2 regions of the Citrobacter portucalensis genome follow, and region 2 is predicted to be linked to the other one. Evidence: predicted binding sites of a transcription regulator. Region 2 holds the regulator's gene; the other holds the start of a gene.
What was found. Region 2 encodes Fur, which represses iron uptake genes when iron is present. Its sites were predicted from a motif close to ATAATAATGAGAACNACTATCAA; they were not measured.
Positions count from the first base shown of each region.

Region 1: the regulator Fur is predicted to act here: its motif matches at 1,545-1,567, upstream of feoA (ferrous iron transporter A).

Region 1 is NZ_CP092466.1:347,727-351,147, forward strand. It holds gene feoB (Fe(2+) transporter permease subunit FeoB) at 1-1,188, opposite strand, end outside; gene feoA (ferrous iron transporter A) at 1,207-1,434, opposite strand; gene LY264_RS01635 (Tex family protein) at 1,867-3,421, opposite strand, start outside.
Region 2 is NZ_CP092466.1:3,538,832-3,542,252, reverse strand. It holds gene tcuA (FAD-dependent tricarballylate dehydrogenase TcuA) at 1-211, opposite strand, end outside; gene tcuR (tricarballylate utilization LysR family transcriptional regulator TcuR) at 309-1,235, opposite strand; gene fur (ferric iron uptake transcriptional regulator) at 1,364-1,810, opposite strand; gene LY264_RS17275 (ryhB-regulated fur leader peptide) at 1,803-1,889, opposite strand; gene fldA (flavodoxin FldA) at 2,100-2,630, opposite strand; gene ybfE (LexA regulated protein) at 2,786-3,073, opposite strand; gene ybfF (esterase) at 3,202-3,421, opposite strand, start outside.

The sequences.
Region 1 (3,421 bases), 1.9 Mb from region 2:
CGGGACGAACGATTTGCCCGGCAGTCCCAGCGCCTGCATTAGACGGTCCATCACAAATGCGGCGCGCGCCATGTAGCCGGAGTCTTCAAGGAAGGAGAGGAACAGATACATCATGCCGATTTGCGGTACCAGCGGCAGCACGGTGTTAATCCCGCCGCCAAGGCCCTGGGCCAGGAAGATGGTCAGCCAGTCCGGGAAATGCAGCGTATAGCCAATCCACTGAATACCATGGATAAAGAGTGCCACGGAGCCAACATCAAACAACGGCTGCAGCGCGCCGCCAATGTTGATGGCAAGCAGGAACATCAGGTACATCACGAACAGGAAAATCGGCAGACCGAGGAAGCGGTTGAGGATAATTTTATCTACCGCGGTGGTGAAACGGCTCGGCTCTGCCGTCAGGGTATTACTGACGGTATCGCAGATAGCGGCAATGCACTGGTAACGTGCATCGGCAATATGTAGCGCCGGGTCGTCCATTGTCTCGCTCAGGCGAGCAACAGCGGCATCAAGGTTTTGTGCTGCATCACCGGCGTAAGCACGGCTGTAGATATCGCCTTCGAGCATCTGTAGGCCCAGCCAGCGGCGCTGTTTAAGCGGCATATCTTTGGCCATTGCGTCGGCGAGGGAATCAGCTTCTTGCAGCAGCGGCTGGGCATAATGGACCAGCTCAACGGTGTCGTTTTCTTTGTAGCGATCGATCGCCAGCTTCAGTGCTTCAATGCCGCGGGCGCGGGTGGAAACCAGTGGAACCACCGGACAGCCAAGACGAGCGGAGAGGGCGTCGATATCGATACGGATTTGCTGTTTCTCAGCAATATCCAGCATGTTCAGTGCGACGATGCAGGGAATACCCAGCTCAAGCAGTTGCAACGTCAGGTAGAGGTTGCGTTCAAGGTTTGAAGCATCGACCACGTTGATCAAGAGATCCGCGTCGCCGCTTAAAATATAGTGGCAGGCAATCTGCTCATCGAGAGAGGTTTGCGATGAGATTGTCGTCAGAGAATAGGTGCCGGGTAAATCGACCAGCGTGACCTGGTGGTCCGTCGTGGCGAAATGGCCTTCTTTACGCTCAACGGTAACGCCAGCCCAGTTGCCTACACGCTGGCGCGCGCCGGTGAGCTGGTTGAATAAAGTTGTCTTGCCGGAATTAGGATTACCAATTAAACCAATGGTTAGTTTTTTCATTTTTATAGACTCACTGTATTAACAGGAAACCGCTTCCACTTCTAATAACGCCAGATCCTTCTTACGCAATACCAGACTTACGCGACGCGTTTCGATATGGATAGGATCGCCGAGCGGGGCGACGCGTACCACGTTGAAGGATGAGCCGGGTAGCATGCCAAGTGACAACAGTTTCTGACGATAAGCCGGGCTGATTTCACGGGCAAAACCGGTAATTTTCCACGCACTGTCAGGAGTGAATTGCATAGGGACCTACTTATATCTCGCTAACTGGATGATAACCTCATGGGGCGACAGGGCGGCATGAGACCAGATGATTAGCCAACGTAAGGAAAGAGTAAATAATCAACAAATCAATGATAATGAGAATGGTTTCTATCATCAATAGAATAAATGTGACGGAATGTACAATTGGATAATAATTTGAGCCAATTTTGATATTCCTCAATATTTATTCTGGTTGGAAACGAGTGATTCGCGGAAGTAATTATTGGGGATCTTAATGTTTAATTAAGGTTTCATCTGTTAATGAAGTGATAAATATATTGTGGTGCAAAGCGGGGCATAGATTAAATATGCCGGATGACGACGCTCATGCGTCTTATCCGGCCTACAAATTAATTGCGATAACCTGGCCGGACAGGGCGTTTACACCACCATCCGGCACAGGGTTTAAACTTAGCGTTTTTTACCCATCGCCGCCGCCAACGCATCCATCATCGCGCTGTTGCCCGCAGGCTGTGCGTCACGGCCACGCGGTTTCGCCGCTTTTGGTGCCGGGCGATTGCCCTGAGCGCGATCGTTATTCCCGCCGCCGCGACGCGCATTGGTTTCACCCGGCTGCTCGTCCAGACGCATGGTCAGCGCGATACGCTTACGTTGCAGGTCCACTTCCAGCACTTTCACCTTCACAATGTCGCCCGCTTTCACCACGGTGTGTGGATCTTCGACGAACTTATTCGACAGTGAAGAGATATGCACCAGACCATCCTGATGCACGCCGATATCAACAAATGCGCCGAAGTTGGTGACGTTGGTGACTGCCCCTTCAAGAATCATTCCCGGCAGCAGATCGTTCATGGTTTCTACACCATCGGCAAACTGCGCGGTTTTAAATTCAGGACGCGGATCGCGGCCCGGCTTTTCCAGCTCTTTGATGATGTCGGTGACGGTCGGCACCCCGAAGCGTTCGTCGGTAAAATCAGCGGCTTTCAGATTACGCAATTCGCTGCTGTTACCCATCAGATCACGCAACGATTGCTCGGTGGCAGCCAGAATGCGTTCCACAACCGGATAAGCTTCCGGGTGAACGGTAGAGGCATCCAGCGGGTTATCGCCGTGGTTGATACGCAGGAAGCCCGCGCACTGTTCAAAGGCTTTAGGCCCAAGACGGCTGACTTTTAACAGTTGCTGACGGTTCTGGAATTGACCGTTCTCATCACGCCAGGCAACGATATTCTGCGCCATCATGCGCGTCAGACCAGCAACACGGGTCAGCAGCGGTACGGAGGCGGTATTCAGATCGACGCCGACGGCGTTCACGCAGTCTTCCACCACCGCATCCAGCTTACGCGCCAACTGAGTCTGGCTTACGTCGTGCTGATACTGGCCCACGCCGATAGATTTCGGATCGATTTTCACCAGCTCAGCCAGCGGATCCTGCAGACGACGGGCGATAGACACCGCGCCACGCAGAGATACGTCGAGGTCCGGGAACTCCAGCGCCGCCAGTTCGGATGCGGAGTAAACCGACGCGCCGGCTTCACTGACGATCACTTTCTGCGCGGTCACTTGCGGGAACTGCTTTTGCACGTCGAGGAAGAAACGCTCGGTTTCGCGCGACGCCGTACCGTTACCAATCGCCACCAGTTCAACGTTGTGTTTTTCACACAGCGCCGCAACGGCAACGGCGGCTTTGGCGGCCTGACCGGTATGCGGATAAATGGTGTCGGTCGCGACCAGCTTGCCGGTACCGTCAACCACTGCCACTTTTACACCGGTACGCAGACCTGGATCGAGGCCCATGGTGGCGCGCAGCCCGGCCGGAGCGGCCATCAGCAGGTCATGCAGGTTACGGGCAAAGACGTTGATAGCTTCATCTTCCGCACGTTCGCGCACGGTACCCATCAGCTCCGTTTCGAGGTGCATCAGCACTTTGATGCGCCAGGTCCAGCTAACCACGCCTTTACGCCAGCTGTCTGCTGGGGCGTTGTTCAGGCGTAGTCCCAGGTGA
Region 2 (3,421 bases):
CCTGCCAGAATTCTTCTTCAGGATAGCTTTCCACCAGCACATCCTGCGGCGCGTCATGCATACAACGTAAATTACGTGTGTGTTGGGAGTTTCCTCCGCGCCATTCACGGGGAGCCGCTTCGAGCAGGAGTACCGAAGCTCCTTGCTCGCGGGCAGACAAGGCAGCGCATAACGCGGCATTGCCACCACCAATCACCAGAACATCAACCATCGTATACTCCATTACCATTTAACCATTTGTTAAATTTGTAATTAAAATGTATACGCACGGCTTGTGCGGGCGCTATGACGTGGTGCTAAACGGTACTTTAGTTATTGTAAAGGATGGCGCCAGGCCAGCTTCCTGCTTCCACCAGTTGATGCATCACTTTCGTCAGCACCACGCGGGCCGCGAGGCCTGCCGGGGTGAGTTCATCGTCTGAGAGACTCACCAGAAAGTTGGGGCGGCTAAGTATTGGATTGTGGACGCCGATCACTCTTAGCGTCTCTTTATCGAGATGGGAAATTGCCGCGCCGGGCTGGAGAGTGGCACCAATGCCACTGCGCACGGCGCGCATGAGTAGCGCCAGACCATCAATTTCCGTGGCGATCTCAATGTTCAGCGCGTGTTCCTGACAAATCGCTTCCAGCCTGCCGCGCAGACCGTGGCCCGGGCTTGGCATTATCAATGGGATACTTGCCAGCTGGGCTGGAGCAATATTGTCATCGGCAATATCAGCCAGTAAGGCATGAGTCCCAATCAAAAACAGCCGCTCTTCGAGAATCGGTATGGCGCTCCAGCGCAGGATCTTTTCTTTCTGAAACACGACAGCCAGATCAATCTGGCGGGTATTAATCATCCGCTCCAGATTGCCAGAGAGGCTTTCCACCACATGCAGACGGACATCACTGTAGCTTTCCCGCATGGCGTTGATAAACGGCATTCCGAGAACGGAAGCAGTACTGGGAGCCATGCCGACGCTGACGTGCCCGGAAAGCCGGGACTCGCGTGCGGCGAGGATCGCGTCGTCTGCGTGACGAAGCGCCAGCTGCGCCTGGGAGTAAAAAGCCAGCCCGGCGCTGGTGGGTGTCACACCGCGCGAGGTGCGCTGCAGCAGGCGAATAGCGAGTTCGCTTTCCAGACGCGACATTTGCTGGCTGAGTGCCGAAACCCCGATATTGAGATCGAGTGCCGCGCTACCCATGCTGCCGGTTTCTACAATGCGCACAAAATAGCGTAGCTGGCGAAGTTCCATTTCGACTCTCCGGAAGGGGCAATTGATTTTTACATTAAAGCAACACAGGAGCGGAGGGAAGGGGAAAAGGGCAGGTAATGCCCATAAAAAAAGCCAACCGGAAGGTTGGCTTTTCAAAAAGCATTACATTATTTGCCGTCGTGGGCATGCTCATCTTCGCGGCAATCGCCTTCAGCGCAGTGGCCGTAGAGATAGAGACTATGGTTGGTTAAACGAATACCATGTTTAGCCGCAATCTCACGCTGGCGCGCTTCGATGGAATCATCGCTGAACTCGACTACTTTGCCGCAGTCGAGACAGATGAGGTGATCGTGATGATGCTGTTGAGTCAGTTCGAAGACGGATTTACCACCTTCAAAATTATGGCGGGTCACGATACCGGCATCATCAAACTGGTTCAGCACACGATACACGGTCGCCAGACCAATTTCTTCACCCATATCGATCAGGCGTTTGTATAAATCTTCCGCACTGACGTGATGGTTATCCGGTTCCTGAAGAACTTCCAGAATTTTTAAACGAGGAAGCGTTACTTTCAGGCCAGCCTTCTTTAATGCGGTATTGTTGTCAGTCATGCGGAATCTGTCCTGTAGCTAAACGATTCACTTCATTAACAGAAGTGACAGAAATTGCACTTGAGATAATGCGTATCATTATAGAACTGCCATGGCTAAATGAAAACTGCAAGTCTCTGGCATATATTGTTAATCAAAACGTGGTATCGCCGACAAACACACTGTGCAACACCCGATTGGCATCCAGCCATTGTACAGGGTCAGACGAAAAAGTTACAAATTTGTAGCAATTATTTTGATTGGTTTTATCTATTGATGCGGCGCAGATGGAAATCTACGCCGCACGAAATCAGGCATTAATGATTTCGTCGAGGTGCAGCTCTTCAGAGATCTGCTTAACCCATTTTTCTACGCGTTCTGCTGTCAGTTCTGGCTGGCGATCTTCATCGATAGCCAGACCGACAAAGTGGTCGTCGTCAGCCAGGCCTTTAGACGCTTCAAAGTGATAACCCGCCGTCGGCCAGTGACCAACGATGGTTGCGCCGCGCGGTTCGATGATGTCGCGAATGGTCCCTAACGCATCGCAGAAATATTCTGCGTAATCTTCCTGGTCGCCGCAGCCGAACAATGCAACCAGTTTGCCATTAAAATCAATGTCTTCGAGGGTAGGGAAGAAGTCGTCCCAGTCACACTGCGCTTCACCGTAGTACCAGGTTGGGATGCCGAGCAGCAGAATGTCATAACCTTCGAGGTCTTCTTTGCTGCTTTTTGCAATGTCATGAACATCGGCAACGTCTTTACCAAGCTGTTTTTGAATCATTTTTGCGATGTTTTCGGTATTACCGGTGTCGCTGCCGAAAAAGATGCCAGTGATTGCCATGAGTTAAATAACCTCTTGAAACTTATTGAAATGGTGGTGGCGCATTGCCCACGGATAAGGGCAATCATAGCAGAACAGTCAGGCATGCGGAAACAGCAAACACGCAGGACTGCACTCTGTGCTACACGATTTATGATTTAGAGCAGAAATTCAGACTATGCCTGACCGCGCAATGTGCTGAGTTGGGTCATCAGCATCTCTTCGATGAGTTCACTGCGACTCATGTTGCGCGCCTCGGCCAGCTCGTTCAGAGCGTCAACGGCATCAGCGTTCAGTTTCAGTTCGACACGCTTAAGCCCGCGAACTTTGTCACGCTTAAGCTGATTACGTTTATTAATACGTAACTGTTCATCACGCGAGAGCGGATTAGTTTTGGGTCGTCCCGGGCGACGCTCCTGCGCGAACAGATCTAATGTCGTACGGTCCGTTTGTTCTTTGGCCATGATCTTGGTGACTTCGGGGAAACAATCAGCCAGGCGTCTGCCCGGATGGATAGCGCGCCATAATACATCAGCAGGGGTGACACGCCAACGCCCACGCGCGTAATCGCGCGCAGACGCTGAGTTTTTAATCAGTTAGCCTGTTCGTTCAGATAACGACGGATGGCGCGCAGCACCGCCTCCGGTTTTTCCGCATGCACCCAATGACCGGCTCCTGCAATAACATGCGCCCGAGCCTGTGGGAATTGCGCCAGCAGTTGTTCGCGATACGCTTCGGTAACATACGGTGAGTTGCCGCCAGGGATAAACAGCGCCGGGTGCTCCCACGCAGGAATGGTTTCCCAACCGACG